DNA from 4 places in the Brevibacillus sp. NL20B1 genome. Region 1 is predicted to be linked to each of the others. Evidence: predicted binding sites of a transcription regulator. Region 1 holds the regulator's gene; each other region holds the start of a gene.
The links. The regulator LexA, encoded in region 1, represses DNA repair genes until DNA is damaged. The targets are predictions, from matches to a motif close to CGAACATATGTTCG.

Region 2: the regulator LexA is predicted to act here: its motif matches at 1,809-1,822, upstream of KDN35_RS01125 (DNA polymerase IV).
Region 3: the regulator LexA is predicted to act here: its motif matches at 2,011-2,024, upstream of KDN35_RS13985 (carbohydrate kinase).
Region 4: the regulator LexA is predicted to act here: its motif matches at 1,444-1,457, upstream of KDN35_RS09830 (ImmA/IrrE family metallo-endopeptidase).

Annotation. Positions count from the first base shown of each region.
Region 1 covers NZ_JAGTPT010000009.1:106,960-110,906, reverse strand. The annotation lists gene KDN35_RS08455 (DUF456 domain-containing protein) at 210-698, shown strand; gene lexA (transcriptional repressor LexA) at 822-1,445, opposite strand; gene yneA (cell division suppressor protein YneA) at 1,665-1,940, shown strand; gene KDN35_RS08440 (DUF896 domain-containing protein) at 2,046-2,243, shown strand; gene crcB (fluoride efflux transporter CrcB) at 2,334-2,699, shown strand; gene KDN35_RS08430 (UvrD-helicase domain-containing protein) at 2,733-3,947, shown strand, end outside.
Region 2 covers NZ_JAGTPT010000001.1:215,230-219,176, reverse strand. The annotation lists gene KDN35_RS01135 (YolD-like family protein) at 1-80, opposite strand, end outside; gene KDN35_RS01130 (YhjD family protein) at 77-520, opposite strand; gene KDN35_RS01125 (DNA polymerase IV) at 520-1,755, opposite strand; gene KDN35_RS01120 (hypothetical protein) at 1,871-2,068, opposite strand; gene KDN35_RS01115 (hypothetical protein) at 2,241-2,450, shown strand; gene KDN35_RS01110 (cadherin-like beta sandwich domain-containing protein) at 3,246-3,947, shown strand, end outside.
Region 3 covers NZ_JAGTPT010000020.1:9,865-13,811, reverse strand. The annotation lists gene KDN35_RS13990 (pseudouridine-5'-phosphate glycosidase) at 1-833, opposite strand, end outside; gene KDN35_RS13985 (carbohydrate kinase) at 837-1,937, opposite strand; gene KDN35_RS13980 (hypothetical protein) at 2,195-2,350, shown strand; gene KDN35_RS13975 (MarR family winged helix-turn-helix transcriptional regulator) at 2,522-2,968, shown strand; gene KDN35_RS13970 (FMN-dependent NADH-azoreductase) at 3,088-3,714, shown strand; gene KDN35_RS13965 (DoxX family protein) at 3,793-3,947, shown strand, end outside.
Region 4 covers NZ_JAGTPT010000011.1:112,480-116,426, forward strand. The annotation lists gene KDN35_RS09810 (DUF7916 family protein) at 1-315, shown strand, start outside; gene KDN35_RS09815 (hypothetical protein) at 380-574, opposite strand; gene KDN35_RS09820 (helix-turn-helix domain-containing protein) at 637-855, opposite strand; gene KDN35_RS09825 (helix-turn-helix domain-containing protein) at 1,020-1,376, shown strand; gene KDN35_RS09830 (ImmA/IrrE family metallo-endopeptidase) at 1,482-2,018, shown strand; gene KDN35_RS09835 (winged helix-turn-helix transcriptional regulator) at 2,148-2,480, opposite strand; gene KDN35_RS09840 (hypothetical protein) at 2,586-2,738, shown strand; gene pdaA (delta-lactam-biosynthetic de-N-acetylase) at 2,910-3,701, shown strand.

The sequences.
Region 1 (3,947 bases):
AGATGAGTCATGTGAAAAACGAATCCAGGCAGTGATAAACCAGTAATCCGCTTGCTTTCCAGCACGGATGTGAATATGAAATGGAACCGCATGGGGCCGTGTAATTTTGCAGCCTGGCTGGCTTCTGCAAAAATGTGGACGAGAATATATAGAAGGATGCAACGATTGGCGAGGTAATCCGTATATCCTAAGAGAAAGGAGTGTGCCCGATGGAAATACTGCTGTGGATTGTCATCGTGGCGTTGTTTGTCGCAAGCATCGCCGGTATTTTTCTTCCGGTTTTGCCGGATACGATTTTGCTTTGGGCCGGGTTTTTGCTGTACCACTTTGTCCTCGCCGAACCGGGGGCCGGGCTGCCGGCGTCGTTCTGGTGGGGGATGGTGGTGCTGAGTGTGCTGCTGTACGGCGCCGATTTGCTGACCAACATGTACTTCGTGAAGCGGTACGGCGGTTCCAAGTGGTCGTCGATTGCAGCGGCGGTCGGTATCTTTCTCGGGATTTTCCTGTTCCCGCCGTTCGGGATGCTGATCCTGCCGTTTTTGTTTGTGGTGTTGGTAGAGCTGTTCGTATCCAACCAGCCGTTTGAACGGGCGATTAAGGCGGGGGTGGGATCGCTCGTCGGATTTCTCGGCAGCGCAGTCGTCAAGGTCGTCCTGCAAATCGTGATGATCATCTGGTTTTTCATCGCCGCCCTGTAGATCATGCTCCAAGGGGGCGAGATGCAATTCCTGCACCGGATCGTGCCGGTCTGACAGCGCCATAGAAAAAACGAGCCCGTATCTTTCGACGATGGTCGGGAAAGATACGGGCTATTCGTTTTCCTAGTGAATCAACCGGTACACTCCGATGACTTTTCCCAGAATGGTGACCGAGTCCAGGATGATCGGCTCCATCGTGGAATTCTCCGGCTGCAGGCGGAAGTGGTTTTTCTCCTTGAAGAACCGCTTGACGGTGGCTTCGTCCTCATCGGTCATCGCCACGACAATGTCGCCGTTGTTGGCCACGTTTTGCTGGCGCACGATGACGTAGTCGCCGTCGAGGATGCCTGCCTCGATCATACTGTCACCCGACACGCGAAGCATGTACACCTTGTCCGAGGTGACAATGTGTTCCGGCAGGGGGAAGTAATCCTCCACGTGTTCCACGGCCGTAATGGGCTGCCCGGCCGTTACCTTCCCGATGACGGGCACTCGCACGACGGATACTTCATAGTCATCCTGATAGCGGTCGCCATCGGTCAACAGCTCAATCGCGCGCGGCTTGGTGGGGTCGCGCCGGATCAATCCTTTCTTTTCCAGACGGGCCAGGTGACCGTGGACGGTGGAGCTGGAGGCCAACCCGACGGCCTCGCCAATTTCACGAACGGACGGCGGATATCCCTTGTCGCGGACTTCCTTGCGAATGAAATCGATAATGGCTTGTTGTCTGCTGGATAGCTTGGACATGGACCACACCCCTGTTTTCTCGAACATGTTTTCTATATTGTACCATGGGATCTTGCGTTCGACAAACGTTAGTTCGATTTCGCTTGACACAAAACACATGTTCGCATTATGATGAAAACAAGAATATAGAACGTATGTTTGCAGGGGGATGGTATCATGCATGCTGTATCCGCACACAACCGTTTCACCAAAAAACAGGAGCGCCATAGCCGCACTGGTGTGAGACGCGGTGGGGCATTGATCTTTTTCGTGGTATTCTCTCTCTTTTTTTACTTCCTGACAGAACTTGTGTTCGCATCGGAGTCGTCGTCGATCGTGCCTGTGAAGGTAGTGACCGTTCAGAAGGGTGACAGCTTGTGGAAAATTGCCGTTGAGCACCAGGACGAAGCCGACATGGAGGTGCGCGAACTGGTGTACGCGATCAAAAAGATGAACCGACTGGACAACTCCGACATATACCCCGGACAGCGCTTGGCTGTTCCCGTCGGAGAGTAGACGGCAGCCAAGACAGCGGGGCAGGCCAGTGTATATCCTTTCGCTTGCGTTGTGCCGCCGATGTGTTATAATAGAGCGGCATTACAGAGAGTAGGGGGAGAGGCTGTGGTAACCGACGCGGAAATCAAACGGATCAACGAGTTGGCCAAGAAATCCCGCGAACAAGGCCTGACCGACGATGAAAAACAGGAGCAGCAGGCACTGCGGCGCAAGTACATCGACGCTGTCAAGGCGTCCCTGCGGGCTAACCTGGAATCGATCCGCTATGTGGAAGATCTTGAGGACAACGGTCCCAAACATTAAGATAACGTGTACTGGCACAAAAAGGCATCCACGCGCTTCGCTTGGATGTCTTTTTCTACGACGAAACGGAGCGAACAGGGAGGAATGCGCATGTCGTGGCTTGCTGTGGCAGTGGGGGGCGCTGTCGGATCAATCGTGCGGTATGGATTGGGCCTGGTGCTGAATCAGCCGGGCTGGCCGGCAGGTACGTGGGGAGCCAATGTTGTCGGCTCGTTTTGCATCGGTCTTTTGTACGCCTGGGGAAAGGAGCGGGGGTTTCTCCCGCCGGAGCTGTACCTGCTTTTTACCACCGGGCTGTTGGGCGGCTTTACGACCTTTTCTACCTTTTCTCTGGAGGTCATCACCTTTTTTGGCGACGGGAACATTGGACGCGGATTGGCGTACGTGCTGCTCAGCGTCGGCATTGGGCTGTTGGCCTGCGGAGCCGGAGTCTGGCTGGGCCGGCATGTGGGCTGACGCCAGCGCGATTGAAGCGAAGGGAGGATGGACGTGACGATTCGGCATCCCGATTACGAACAGGAACAAAAGCGGCTGGATGAAACGGTGTCCGCCATTGAACGGGAGATCGAGATACTGCGCGAGGAAGTAAGGGAAGTGACCGACGACTACGTGAAGCAGGTGGTCGGGTACAAAAAGGCCAAGGAACTGCGGTATCTGGAAGACCAGGGGAAAGACAAACCTTACTTCGGCCGGGTGGACTTTCTCAAGGATGAGACATACGAACTGGACATCGTCTATATCGGCAAGCGCGGCATTGTCCGCAGCGATACGTTTGATGCGCTGGTCGTGGACTGGCGGGCTCCGATTGCCAGCCTGTACTACAGCGGCGAAAGCAAGGACGCCTTCTACCGGACCGACAAGGGCATCGTCCGTGGAGAAGTTCGCCTGAAGCGCAACTTTGCGATTGAGAAGGGAAAGATTACCGGCATCTACGACGGGGCGGTCAAGGAGACGATCCGCCGGGGTATCGGCCATCCCGACGAGTTTCTCGAGGAAGGGTATATCGATGAGTTCCTCGCCGCCAATCTCAACCAGACCAACGACAGTCGGCTGAAGGACATCGTGGCGACCATCCAGTCCGAACAAAACGACATCATTCGGGCGGACAAAGACCGTCCCATCGTCGTCCAGGGGGTGGCCGGGAGCGGGAAGACCACCATCGCGCTGCACCGCCTCTCCTACCTGATCTACAACTACCAGGATACGATGATGTCGAAAAAATTCATGGTGTTTGCGCCGAACCGCCTGTTTCTGAACTACATATCGGACGTGCTTCCGGAACTGGGGGTGGATGACGTCCAGCAGGCCACGTTCTTGGACTGGGCGGCCAAGCTGGCCAAGCCGCTTCTGCCCAAAGGCTGGCGCATCACCGACCCGCAGAAGCTGCTGCGCCTGTTTTTCGAGGAAGGACAGGACCGGCGGGAACGGGAGATGACGCAAAACCGCCTGCGGTTCAAAGGCTCGCTCGCCTGCAAGGCTGCCTTGGATAACTATCTGCGCTATCTGGCGGAGACGGAAATCCCGTTTAAAAAGTTGAGCTTTGTCTACAGCCGGACCCAACAGGTCTTTTCCATCAGCGGAGAGACGATCCGGGAACTGTTTACCGGCCAGTTCGGCCACCTGCCCTACCGAAAGCGCCTCGAGGCGCTGCGCAAGCATCTGAAGCAGGAGATGAACAAGCAGCTGTTTGCCCATTTGCGCGAG
Region 2 (3,947 bases), on a different contig from region 1:
TACATCTCCCGATGCTCGGGCAGCACAAAGCGGCTGGCCGCAAACAAATTGTCCTTCTTCGACACGCGTTTTTCCTTCATGTTGCCTTCTCTCCTTCTTCTTCGCGGCCGATCTGCCGCGCATGACGCTCCGGCCCCATCGCGCCCGGGTCCTGGCGGAGGACGTGCTGCTGCATGATCCACAGCCGGACCAATTCCTGGCATTCGGCGCGCAGCACCTCAATGAAGTAGACCGCTTCCCGCACGTACCCGCGCAGCCGGTACTGCACCACGTAGACGCCTTGCTCCCGGCGGGCGCTCAGCAGGACGCATCCCCGCTGCCGCAAATGGCGGCGCAGTCTGTGATGCTGCCGCTCCGCCCAGCGGGACAGTTCCTCGAAAAGCCAGTGGTACGACAGCTTCAAGGGAACCTGCCGCATCCGCTCCCAATCCGCCATGACCGCGCGAAACAGCAGCCCGAACAGGATGTACAGGCGCAACAGCTCCTGCTCTCCCTTTGCCGCCTGCCCGTCCCGCTCCATCACTTGTAGTGTCCCCCGATCTTGCGGGCACGCTCCCGCGCCTGCCCCGCTCCCAGCAGGGAAACCGCCCGCAAAATGGCATCCTGTCCGTAGCGGGCGCGGATGTCGTCCATGGCCCGGGCGAGCGAACGCTGCCTGTGTGTGTCGGTAAACAGGTTGAGCTGCACTACATTGTCAGGCACCAATTGATCCAGGCTGACACCGACGCTGCGCACCGGCGTCTGCGTCCAGTGCCGGTCGAACAGGCGGCAGGCCGCTTCGTACAGCGTCATCGCGTCATGGGTCGGCTCCGGCAGCTTCAACTGCCGCCCAAAGCCGGCAGGAGCATCAAAATCGGCCCCGCGGCATCCGACCGAGACGACCGATCCCATCAGCCGCTTGCTCCGCGCCCGGCGGCATACCTCCTCGCACAACTCCAGAAGCACCACCTTGATCTCGGCTGCGGTGTGATAGTCGCGCGGCAGCGTCATGTGATGGCCGATGCCCTTTTGCGTCTCGTGGGTCTGAGGCGACACCGGCGAATTGTCCAGACCGTGAGCCGTGCGCCAGAGCACCTCGCCGTTTACGCCCCAGCGGCGGGCGAGCACTGCCGGAGACATGCGGGCGAGCTGCCCGATCTGGTAGATTCCCATGCGGTGAAAGTGACGCTTCATCCGCGAGCCCACCCCGAACAGCTTTTCGATCGGCAGCTTCCAAAGCGTGTCGGCCAGCTCTTCCCGCTTCAGCCAAAAGATCCCCTCTTCCCGTTTTTTGGCGAAGTTGTCACAGGCCATCTTGGCCAGCACCTTGTTCTCCCCGATGCCGATCCGGGCGTTAATCCCGGTCTCCAGCCGGACGCGGCGGCGGATTTCCTCGGCGATCCGCCAGGGGTCACCGAACAGCCGGACGCTTCCTGTCACGTCCAGAAACTGCTCGTCGATGGAATACGGCTCCACCAGATCGGTAAACGACTCAAAGATGCGGGTAATCTGCACGGAGACGCGCAGGTACGTCTCCATCCGCGGACGAACGACCACCAGATGCCGGCACTTTTGCTGTGCCTGCCACAGCGCCTCTGCCGTGGTGACGCCGTATGACTTGGCAATGGGACAGGCGGCCAAAACCACACCGCTGCGCCGTTCGGGATCGCCGGCCACGACGATCGGTTTGTCCCGCAGCTGTGGCTGGGCCGCCTTTTCAATACTGGCGTAAAAGCTCTGCATGTCAGCCAGGAAGATGATCCGGTCCTTGGTCATGATGTTCATCCCCCAACAAGAACATTTGTTCCTATCTTCTGTTCTTAGTATAGCAAACACACGTTCGCTTTTATACTCCCTGCATGCAAAAAAGGCGCTGGTAATTTTTCCCCCACTAACTGCCGAACGGCAGGGAGGACGGCGACGGGCAGAGAATCCCGATAAGCAGGAAGCCAAGAGGACAGCTTCGGTCCACTCGGCTGTAAAAGGGGCGCCAGGAGCAGGCGGCGGGCGGCGCGGGACGGAACCCTTCGCCCCAGGCGACACGATCCGGCATGCGGGTCCGATCTCGAATGCCCCCACGCTGCAGCAAGCCGCGTCCTTCGCTCCTTGCCGGACAAACGAGACAAACGGGAATTTCACTCGCAAAAGAGACGTGAAAAGCCGTACTGAAAATCGTTTGGAAACATTACAATGTTGTAAACGATCAAGGCTTTGGCCCGTCCTTGGTCGCGCAGTACATCCAGAAAGGAGTTGACATGACGATGCGACACATCAGGTTGACCGCAGGCTTGCCTCCTTTCGCCCGTTTTTTTCTCGTTTCGCTGTTGGCCTTGTTTCCCGTTTTTAGCGCTCCTCCTCCCGCTCATGCCGAAGCCTCAATCACGATCGACTCGCACGAGAACAAAGAACAAATCATGGGAGGAACGATCCGGGTGTCCGGCACATACGTGGACGGTGCGCGACGTTCCTGAACAATCCACTTAGAAATAGGTGGCAAAACCAGGGGGCTCCCCGATTTAGGGAGTCTAACTCTGTACCCGATTCGGCGGGGGAAGTGCCCGCCCGGAATGAAAGTCGGCATTCCTGCCTAATCCTCCGACATGCGCGGCCGATTTGCCGCGGACGCGTATGAAGCTCGGTGAAGTGCGGCGTCTTTGCTTAGGTAAAAGATGCCGGGGGGCCATAAAGCTGCTATGCCCAGGAGAACGCTTCGGCGTTGGCACGAATCCTCGGAAGAACGACCCGTCCGGCGGGGATATCGCGGTCCCCTCCTCCCCGCAATACCGCGGGGCAGTCGCGGAAGGAATTTCGTCCTCGTTCCTTCTGTTCCACTCCGGTAAGGGAATGGAGTTCCCCCGTCCTCCGACTGCGGGCGGGCGAACGGCTGACGGGTCAGAGAGGAGGGCTACGGCAGCAGATGCAAGGCTAGGGTACAGGGAACGTCGGAACTTCGGACGAAGATGCCAAGCGGGGCAAACCGCGATGCTTCGAAACGGCAGGAAATGGCCGTTGAATCCGAAGGACAGCAGCCCGTAGTAGCGAGGAAGCAGGGTAATGCCTGTGGAGCGAAGGGGCATAGCCATGCACTCCGCTGGGGAGAACATGGCGGAACGCCGTGTGCGGTGAAAGCCGCACGCACGGTGTGACGTGGGGGAAAAGGGGTTCCACACGATGCGCTACCCGCGCAGGCGAGGACGCACCCTTACCTATCACGATCGTACGAGCTAAAGCTCGTGATCAATGCCGAGACACTGGAAGACGTTTACATGAACGATCCTGACGGAGACGGTTCCGGCACGTGGTACTACGACCTCGACACCAGCCCGTACGACGGCCCGATCGAGATCGCCGTGAGAGGCTGGGACGCGAGGACCCGCTACGGGGTCTGGTCGCCATTTGTCACATTGTACGTGAATAACCCCGAGGCCAACAAACCGGTCGTCACCATCAACAGCCCTGCAGATGGCACACATGTGAACGGGCCAGTGATGATCCAAATCTCCGTGAAGGCAAAAAACCCGATCTCATCCGTGGAAGTGAGAATCAACGGAGGAAAATGGCTGAAGGCCAAGGCAGACGGCTCAAAAGGCCGTTACAAGTACCTTTGGAATCCGCCGGCCGGGGCTTCCAACACCAGCTGGATCGAAGCACGGGCGCGTGACAGCCGGGGAAATGTCGGCACCAGCCTGACCACATACGTCCGCCTTGGCTGCGCCCAACCCGAACCCGTTACGTTAGAACCGCAGGATAGGGCCATGTGGATCTGGGAAAAGGCGTCGTACAACCTGTTTTACAACGACGGCTCCAAGGAGGTGCTGGACGCCCTGGCACAGGACACGGCCACCTTCGACTCGGACCCCGTCACGACGTTTTACCTCGGCATCGACCAACTGCACGGAAAGCATGTGATGCAGGAAGATCCGGACAAGGTGCGGGCGTTCATCTCCTGGGCCCACTCCAAAGGATAC
Region 3 (3,947 bases), on a different contig from region 1:
CTCTTGCCGGCCGTCAACTGTTTGACCCGGTCGAGCAGGAATGGTGTCACTTGCTTTCCGGTGATGCCCTTTTCCTTGGCTTCCGCCAGCGCTTGCTGGATGACGGCTTCGATCTCGCGGTGATTCAGCGCATCCGCTTCCGGCACCGGATTGGCGATGACCAGACCGCCGTTCAGTCCCAACTGCCACTTGGTGTCCATCAGCGTCGCCACTTCCTCCGGCGTGTCCAGGCGGAAATCGACACCAAAGCCGCTCTCGCGGGCAAAGAAGGACGGGAACTCGACCGTGCGGTAGCCGACCACCGGCACACCTTGCGTCTCCAGGTATTCCAGCGTGCGGCCCAGGTCGAGAATCGACTTGGCTCCGGCGCAGACGACGGCCACGTTGGTTTGGGCCAGTTCGGTCAGGTCAGCGGACACGTCCCAGGTGATCTCCCCTTCGCGGTGCACCCCGCCGATGCCGCCGGTGGCAAACACGCGGATGCCGGCCAACTGCGCGGCGATCATCGTAGCGGCTACAGTGGTGGCGCCGATTTTGCCGCTCGCCAGAATGTACGGAAAGTCGCGGCGGCTTACTTTTTCCACCGATTTGTTGGTGGCGAATTCCTCCAGTTCGGCCTCGGTCAGCCCGATCTTGATTTTTCCGTTCATGATCCCGATGGTGGCCGGCACGGCGCCGTTGTCGCGGATGATGCGCTCCACTTCTTTGGCCATTTCGATGTTTTGCGGGTACGGCATGCCGTGTGAGATGATCGTCGTCTCCAGCGCCACGACCGGCTGGTTGTTCTCCAGCGCGTGACGCACTTCTTCCGTGCAGGTGAGATATTGTTTCATGGATTATCGCTCCTTTTCATATTGGCTTACTGTTTGTGCGAGCTGTTCCGGCTGCAGCAGCGGCGAGACCGACTGCTCCGTCTGCAGGGTCAGGGCGGATGCGGCCAATCCGAGGCGGCAGGCTTGTCCGAATGGTTCATTGTTGACGATGCCGTATAAAAGTCCGGAGGCAAATGCGTCGCCCGCGCCGGTGACATCCACCACCTCTGTCGGATACGGGGCCAGGTGCTCCGCCTGCTCCGCCGATTGATAGTACACGCCTTGCTCGCCCAGCGTGACGACCACCCGCTTGACGCCCCGCTCCCGGATCTGACGGCACGCCTCGGCGCACTCCTCGATCGACGTGATTGACATGCCGGCCAGCAGTTCCGCCTCTTCCCGATTGGGCAGGATCGCGTCCACGCCGTCCAGTCTCTCCGGCAGTTTCTTCGCTTTCGCGGAAGAGACCGGATCGATATACAGCGGGATGTTTTCCTGTTTGCAGCGCTGGATGATGTACGCCAGGCAATCCGCCGGCAGATTGGTATCGAGAAAAACGGCCCGCGCTGCCGCGATATGGGACCACTTGTCTGCAAACATCTCCGGGGTAAGCGCGTCGTAGATGTCCATGTTGGCCAGCGAGACCACCATCTCCCCGTCGATGTCCAGAAGCGCGGTGTAGGTGCCCGTGCGTTGGGCCGGCAGCCGCCATACCTGGCTGACGTCCACGCCGTGTCTTTTCGTCTCCTGCAAAATCCATTCGCCCTCTTTGTCTTCACCGACGCAGCTGATCAGCGTGACGCTTGTGCCCAGCCGCCCCAGGTTTTCGGCGATGTTGCGCGCAACACCACCGCACGACTCGGTGATGGCCACCGGATTGGACGAATGCAGCCGCACTTTTTGCTTCCCGCGCGCCTTCCGGTCCAGGTTGGCTCCGCCGATGCAGACGATCCGCCCTTCGTCGCGCAGCACATAGGCACGTCCCTTGATCTCGCCCCGTTTGGTGAGCTGGGCGATGTACCCGGCCACCGCCGAGCGGGAAATGCCGATCTTGTCGGCCAGCTCCTGCTGGCTGATAAACGGATTTTCACGAATGTAGCGCAGGATGAGCTGTTCCTTGTCCACGCCCCTCCTCCTTTCTTCCGACATCATTCCCTGTTTCTTATCACATTCTCTTTCTAAACAAAAGTTTATCACATAAACAAATGTTTGAGAAGAAAAAACACACGCCCCTTTCCCCAGACAAGAAACGCGCCTGCCGCCCCGCAACCAATCTTCGGCGCGCATCGGGATTGCTCCCGGCATGGGACAGGCATACCGAGACAAGCTGCATGAGCCGCCCTGTTTCGCGCACACTAAGCGAAAAACAGGTGGGATCTCAATTGGCTGATCAACGAGAAAAGCAAAACCGCGAAGACGAGTATTTTTTCTTTGACCTGTCCGACGAAAGCCACGAAAAACTGCTGGATAAAGAACTGCGGGAAGCAAAGGAAAATCCGCTGGGCCCGCTGGAGGAAGTCACCAAAGTGGAATACTAGGCCGTACTGCCGGCACCCTCTGCCCGCTCGCATCGCAAGCACCAGGGGGTGTCGCCTTTCATGCCGCTATCACCTGTCAGCTCGGCTAATTGACAAGACAATCCCCTCTCGTGTACCATTATCTCAAATTAGAGATATTAAACATCAAAACAAAAAGGAGGGCCATCCTTTATGACAGATACGCAGCAGCGAAACGAGTCACTTGAGCTCCTGATTGCGCTGTCCCGTTCCTACAACTGGGTCACGGCCCATGTCAACCGCGACATCCGCCGCCATGGATTGAACCCGACAGAATTTGGCGTCCTGGAAGTCCTGTTTCATAAAGGCCCCCAACCGTTGCAGCAAATCGGCGAAAAAATCCTGATCTCCAGCGGAAACATTACCTACGTTGTGGATAAACTAGAAAAAAAGAAGCTGCTGGTACGCAAGCCCTGTGCAGAGGATCGGCGCGTCATTTACGCGGAGCTGACCGACCAGGGCAAACAGTTTTTGGCTGATATTTTTCCGTCCCACAAGGAAGCGATCGAAAAGGCTGTGAGCGGCCTTACCGCCGAGGAAAAACAGCAGGCGATCGCGCTGCTGAAAAAGCTGGGGAGGGCCGCGCAGGAACGATTTTAGAAAATGCCTGCTGCCCGCAGCCAATAAAGACCTTGACAAAACAGCGGAGAGATAATAATCTTGAAATCAAGATTTACAAAACAAAGGTTATTGACTTACAAAATGAAAGGAGAAACCGCATGAGCAAAGTTCTGTTTGTGAAAGCCAACAACCGTCCCATTGAACAATCCGTCAGCGTGAAGCTGTACCACGCGTTTCTGGATAGCTACAAAGAATCCCATCCGAACGACGAGGTAGTGGAACTGGACCTGTTTGCGGAAAACCTGCCTTACTACGACGTGACGAAAATCAACGCCATGTACAAATCCGGCCAAGGCATGGAACTGACCGCAGAAGAACAGAAGGCAGCCGATCTGGTGAACAAGTATCTGAATCAGTTCCTGGAGGCAGACAAGGTGGTGTTCGCTTTCCCGCTGTGGAACTTCACCGTGCCTGCCGTGCTGCATACCTACATTGATTACCTGTGCCAGGCCGGCAAAACGTTTAAATACACCCCGGAAGGTCCGGTTGGCCTGCTGAACAACAAAAAAGTGGCCCTGCTGAACGCGCGCGGCGGCATCTACTCCGAAGGTCCGGCTGCGGCGGCGGAAATGGCTGTAAACTTTGTACAAAACGTCCTCGGCTTCCTCGGAGTGAAAGACATCTCCACCGTGATCGTGGAGGGGCACAACCAATTCCCGGACAAAGCCGAAGCGATCGTGCAGGAAGGCTTGGAAAAGGCAGCAAAACTGGCGGAGACCTTCTAAGGCCCGCCGGCCTTTTCGGACAAACATCTTGATTTTGAGATATTTAAAATTAAAATATATGAAGGAGAGATGAACATCATGATGGATCTTGGTTTGTTGATCATTCGTCTGGTCGTGGGATTGACGTTTGCGGGGCACGGCGCCCAAAAACTGTTTGGCTGGTTCGGGGGCCACGGATTGAAAGGAACCGGCGGATGGATGGAGTCCATCGGATTGAAGCCGGGCGTTACCAT
Region 4 (3,947 bases), on a different contig from region 1:
GCGGACATCATCCTGCTCCCCTCGCCCGGCACAATTCCCGGCATCACGCTTGATGCGGCCAAATCCATGGTCGATCTGGCCCACCGCCACGGCGCATTGGCCCTATTGGCCACCGGCACCAGTCAGGAAGGGGCAGACGAGGCGACCATTCGCCAGATCGCGCTGAACAGCAAAATGGCCGGGGCCGATCTGTATCACATCGGCGACGCCGGTTACAATGGCATCGCTATCCCGGAAAACATCATGCACTACTCCATCGCCGTGCGCGGAAAACGGCATACCTATGTGCGGATGGCCGCATCGGTCCTGCGGTAACGCCAGACAGCACAACGAAGCGGTTTCCCCCGTGGGCTCGTCCGTTTGGGGAAACCGCTTTTTCTCACGGCACCTGCCCGGCAATCGGGGCGGTCAGTGCCGCGTCGCTCTCCCTTTGCAGTTCCCGCTCAAACGACTCCAAGCGACGAAGGAAATCCTGACAGGCAGAAACGCTTTGGGGCTCCATCATCGCTAGCTCGTATGCCAGTGTCCTTTTCCAGATTTCCAACTGCCGCATGTTGGCTTCCCGGACTTCCACCTCTTTCCCCCCTGACCGATCTCTTGCCATATCGCTCTGTGATCTGTTTGTCTCTGTATTTGTCATATCAGCAAAATCAAGCACTGAAACAAGTCGCGCAGTTCGCATTTCAGCTTTCTGGCCAACACCGGCAGGTGATTCGCCTTGAAGTCGTACTCGCCCTTTTCGTATTTCAGATAGGTAGACGCGTTCTTGAAGCCCAGTGATTCCGCCATGTCCTGCAACGTGATTCCCGTTTCGAGCCGTCGCCTTGCGATGAATCCCAGATTGACTTTGTTCAATCAGCATCCCCCTTTATTTGCCAAATTAGCAAATCTTTAACCATTATAATACCGTTTCAATTTTCACAAAGTCAACACGTTCTTTGTTAAATTAACAAAAATTGTGTTTTCCGTTATGGAAAATTGTTAGAATAATTATTGCCATAGCGGAAAGGTTGTGACGAATGATGTCAACAGTCGGTCAACGGATCAAATGGCTCCGGGAACAAAAGCGGTGGTCCCAAATCCAATTGGCCGAAAAACTGCAAATTCACAACACGGTGCTCTCACGGATTGAGTCGGGTGAGAAAAAGAGTGTGGACAACCATCTGCTCTCGAAAGTTGCCGATGTGTTCAACGTCTCCGCCGATTTCCTTCTCGGCAAGACGAATGACCCGACGCCCTCATGGGGAACCCGGAAAAATCCGGAGGAGCATATTTCGTTCTTTGACTTGGAGGGATTGAGCCCATCCGAGATTGAAGAAGTGAAAAAGCACATCGACTATTTGCGGTGGAAAGCCCGACAGTCGGACAAACCATGACCGGCAGGGGCAGGACGTGTCTTACCAAACACTGTCCCGTGCACGGCGTTTTCTTTTCGCACAATACCGAACATATGTTCTGTTTCTTGCAAAGGAGGAATGCACATGCTCCGCGATTACAAACAAACGGAACTGGAAAAATGGGTGGGCGCTTTTTATGCCAGACTGGGGATGCGACATGCGGGAGATTTGCGCGAGGAAACGGTCGCCGAAGCCCTCGGCATTGAGCTTGTGTACCGTCCTTGTCCATCGATGCGGTACGAAGCCGGCGGCTATCGCTGCATCACGATCAATTCCGCCCTGCCCCGGCCAATCCAGCGTGAGCAGTTTTTTCATGAGCTGGGGCATATATTGCGCGGACATACCGGGAAACAGCTGGAGATGAGAAAATCGTTCCGCGACCTGCAGGAGGCCCAGGCTTCGCAGTTTCAACTTTACGCGGCCCTGCCGTTTTTCATGGTATCCAGGTTGAGACTGACCGACTGCCAGACTCATCCGGCCTGCTTGCTGGCCCAGGAGTTTGGCGTAACCCGGCAGCTGGCGGAAAAGCGGCTCGCTCAGATTCGCCGCCGCATCATCAGCGAACGCCTGCACCGCCAGTTCGTCGCCCGCCTCCACGGCAGGGGCCCGCGTCCGGCTTGAGATGCGCGGCGCAGCCGAAGCACGTCCGAAACAGTCCCTTGCAGGGAACGGCCTCGCATTGAACGATGCGGTCCTTTCCAAGCAAATCAGCGCCGTACACAATGTCCGGCGCTTTGTTCGTAAGTCCGTTCAGTTGACTGTTTTCTGATCCAGTTCGATCCACTCTTGTGCCCATTTCTCGATGCCTTTGATGATCGGTTCCAGTGCGCGTCCTTTATCCGTAAGCGAATATTCCACCCTCACCGGAGCGGAATCCGTATAGACTTCCCGATGCACCAGTCCTTCCTTCTCCAGATCCTTCAGCCGTTCCGACAAAAGCCTGCCGCTGATCGGAAGCGCCTCTTCAATTGAACAAAAACGCTGCGGTCCCAAAAGAAGCTGGTGCAGGATCAGCCCTGTCCAGCGTTTGCTCAGCAGATGCATGGCTTTTTCAAACTTCGGGCACAGAGAAGACTGCTTCATGGAAATCACCCCATTCTCCATTCAGTATATCGCTCTTTTTTCCTTGCATCAAAATCTGGCCCGCAACCATCCTAGTGAATGGAAACATACGGAGGTGAGTGCTGCATGCCCGATCAAAAAGAGAGAGCCATGGCCATTTTTGAAGTGGAAGACAGGATTCCGGTCGGTTCCATAGACAAGACCCGAGCCGAAATGCCCGATCGCTCCGAACAATATCCCATTCCGGCCCCCCGTCCCGTCCCCTGGGAGGAGGCCTGAGCACATACGGCCTTCCCGCTCCATGTGGCAGGGAAAGGCCGCTTTGTGTGGGTCGCCAACCTATTTTTTCCAAAAGTGCCTGGTCGCGGCAGGCACATAACTTGCCAACGTTGATGGGACAATATCGCTAGGTAAAGGGAAGCCTATTGTCACAAAGGAGGGCAGGTTACCATGAAGCGCCTTACCATTTTGTCCGCTGTCTTGCTGCTCGTAACCATCGTGTTGGGGCATGCGGCTGCCCATCCCGATACGGCGTACCACTTTGGCTTTAAAAAGAGCAGGGACGGCAAACTTCCTTCCATTGACCAGGAAGGATTCAAATCCGTTGTGGAGAAGCACGGGGCTATCTTTTTGGGAGATACGACCAAAAAAGAACTGTATCTGACCTTTGACAACGGGTACGAAAACGGCTACACCGCGCAAATATTGGACACGCTCAAGGCCAAAAAGGTGCCGGCCATCTTTTTCGTGACCGGACATTACGTAAAAGACCAGCCCGACCTCATCAAACGGATGGCAGCCGAAGGGCATCTGATCGGAAACCACTCCTGGAGCCACCCCGACATGACGAAACTTTCCAACGAACGCATCCGGGAAGAGCTGGAGAAGGTACAGACGGAAGTAGCCCGGATCACTGGTCAAAAAGAGATGCGCTTTTTGCGTCCGCCAAGGGGAATTTTCAGTGACCGCTCCCTTGCGGCCTGCAAGCAGCTGGGCTATACCAGCATCTTCTGGTCGATTGCCTACAAAGACTGGGACACCAAGGTGCAAAGAGGCTGGCGGTACGCGTACGACAGCGTCATCTCACAGCTTCACCCGGGTGCCGTCATCCTGCTGCACGCCGTCTCCCGCGACAACGCAGAAGCGCTGGGTGCAATCATCGACGAGGCGCGCAAACGGGGGTACGAATTCAAGAGCCTGGATCAGCTGGTTCCGCACAATCCCTCGACACCTGTTCCGTAAAGCGGCCTGCCAGCAAAGGGCTGATTGCCGCCTGTCTCAAGCACAAATACGCCCATACAGGGGTTGCACCCATGAAAAAGCCGTCTCCCATCAGAGAGACGGCTCAGATTGAAGACAAACTGTTTATTTAGTAAGCGTCCACAAGAAAACGATTTTCATAATTCCCAGGCCGGAAGGCCTGCACATTCATCAACCGAAGCTGAAGACAACGTACATCGCATGGAGGGATGGGCCAAGCGAGCTCCT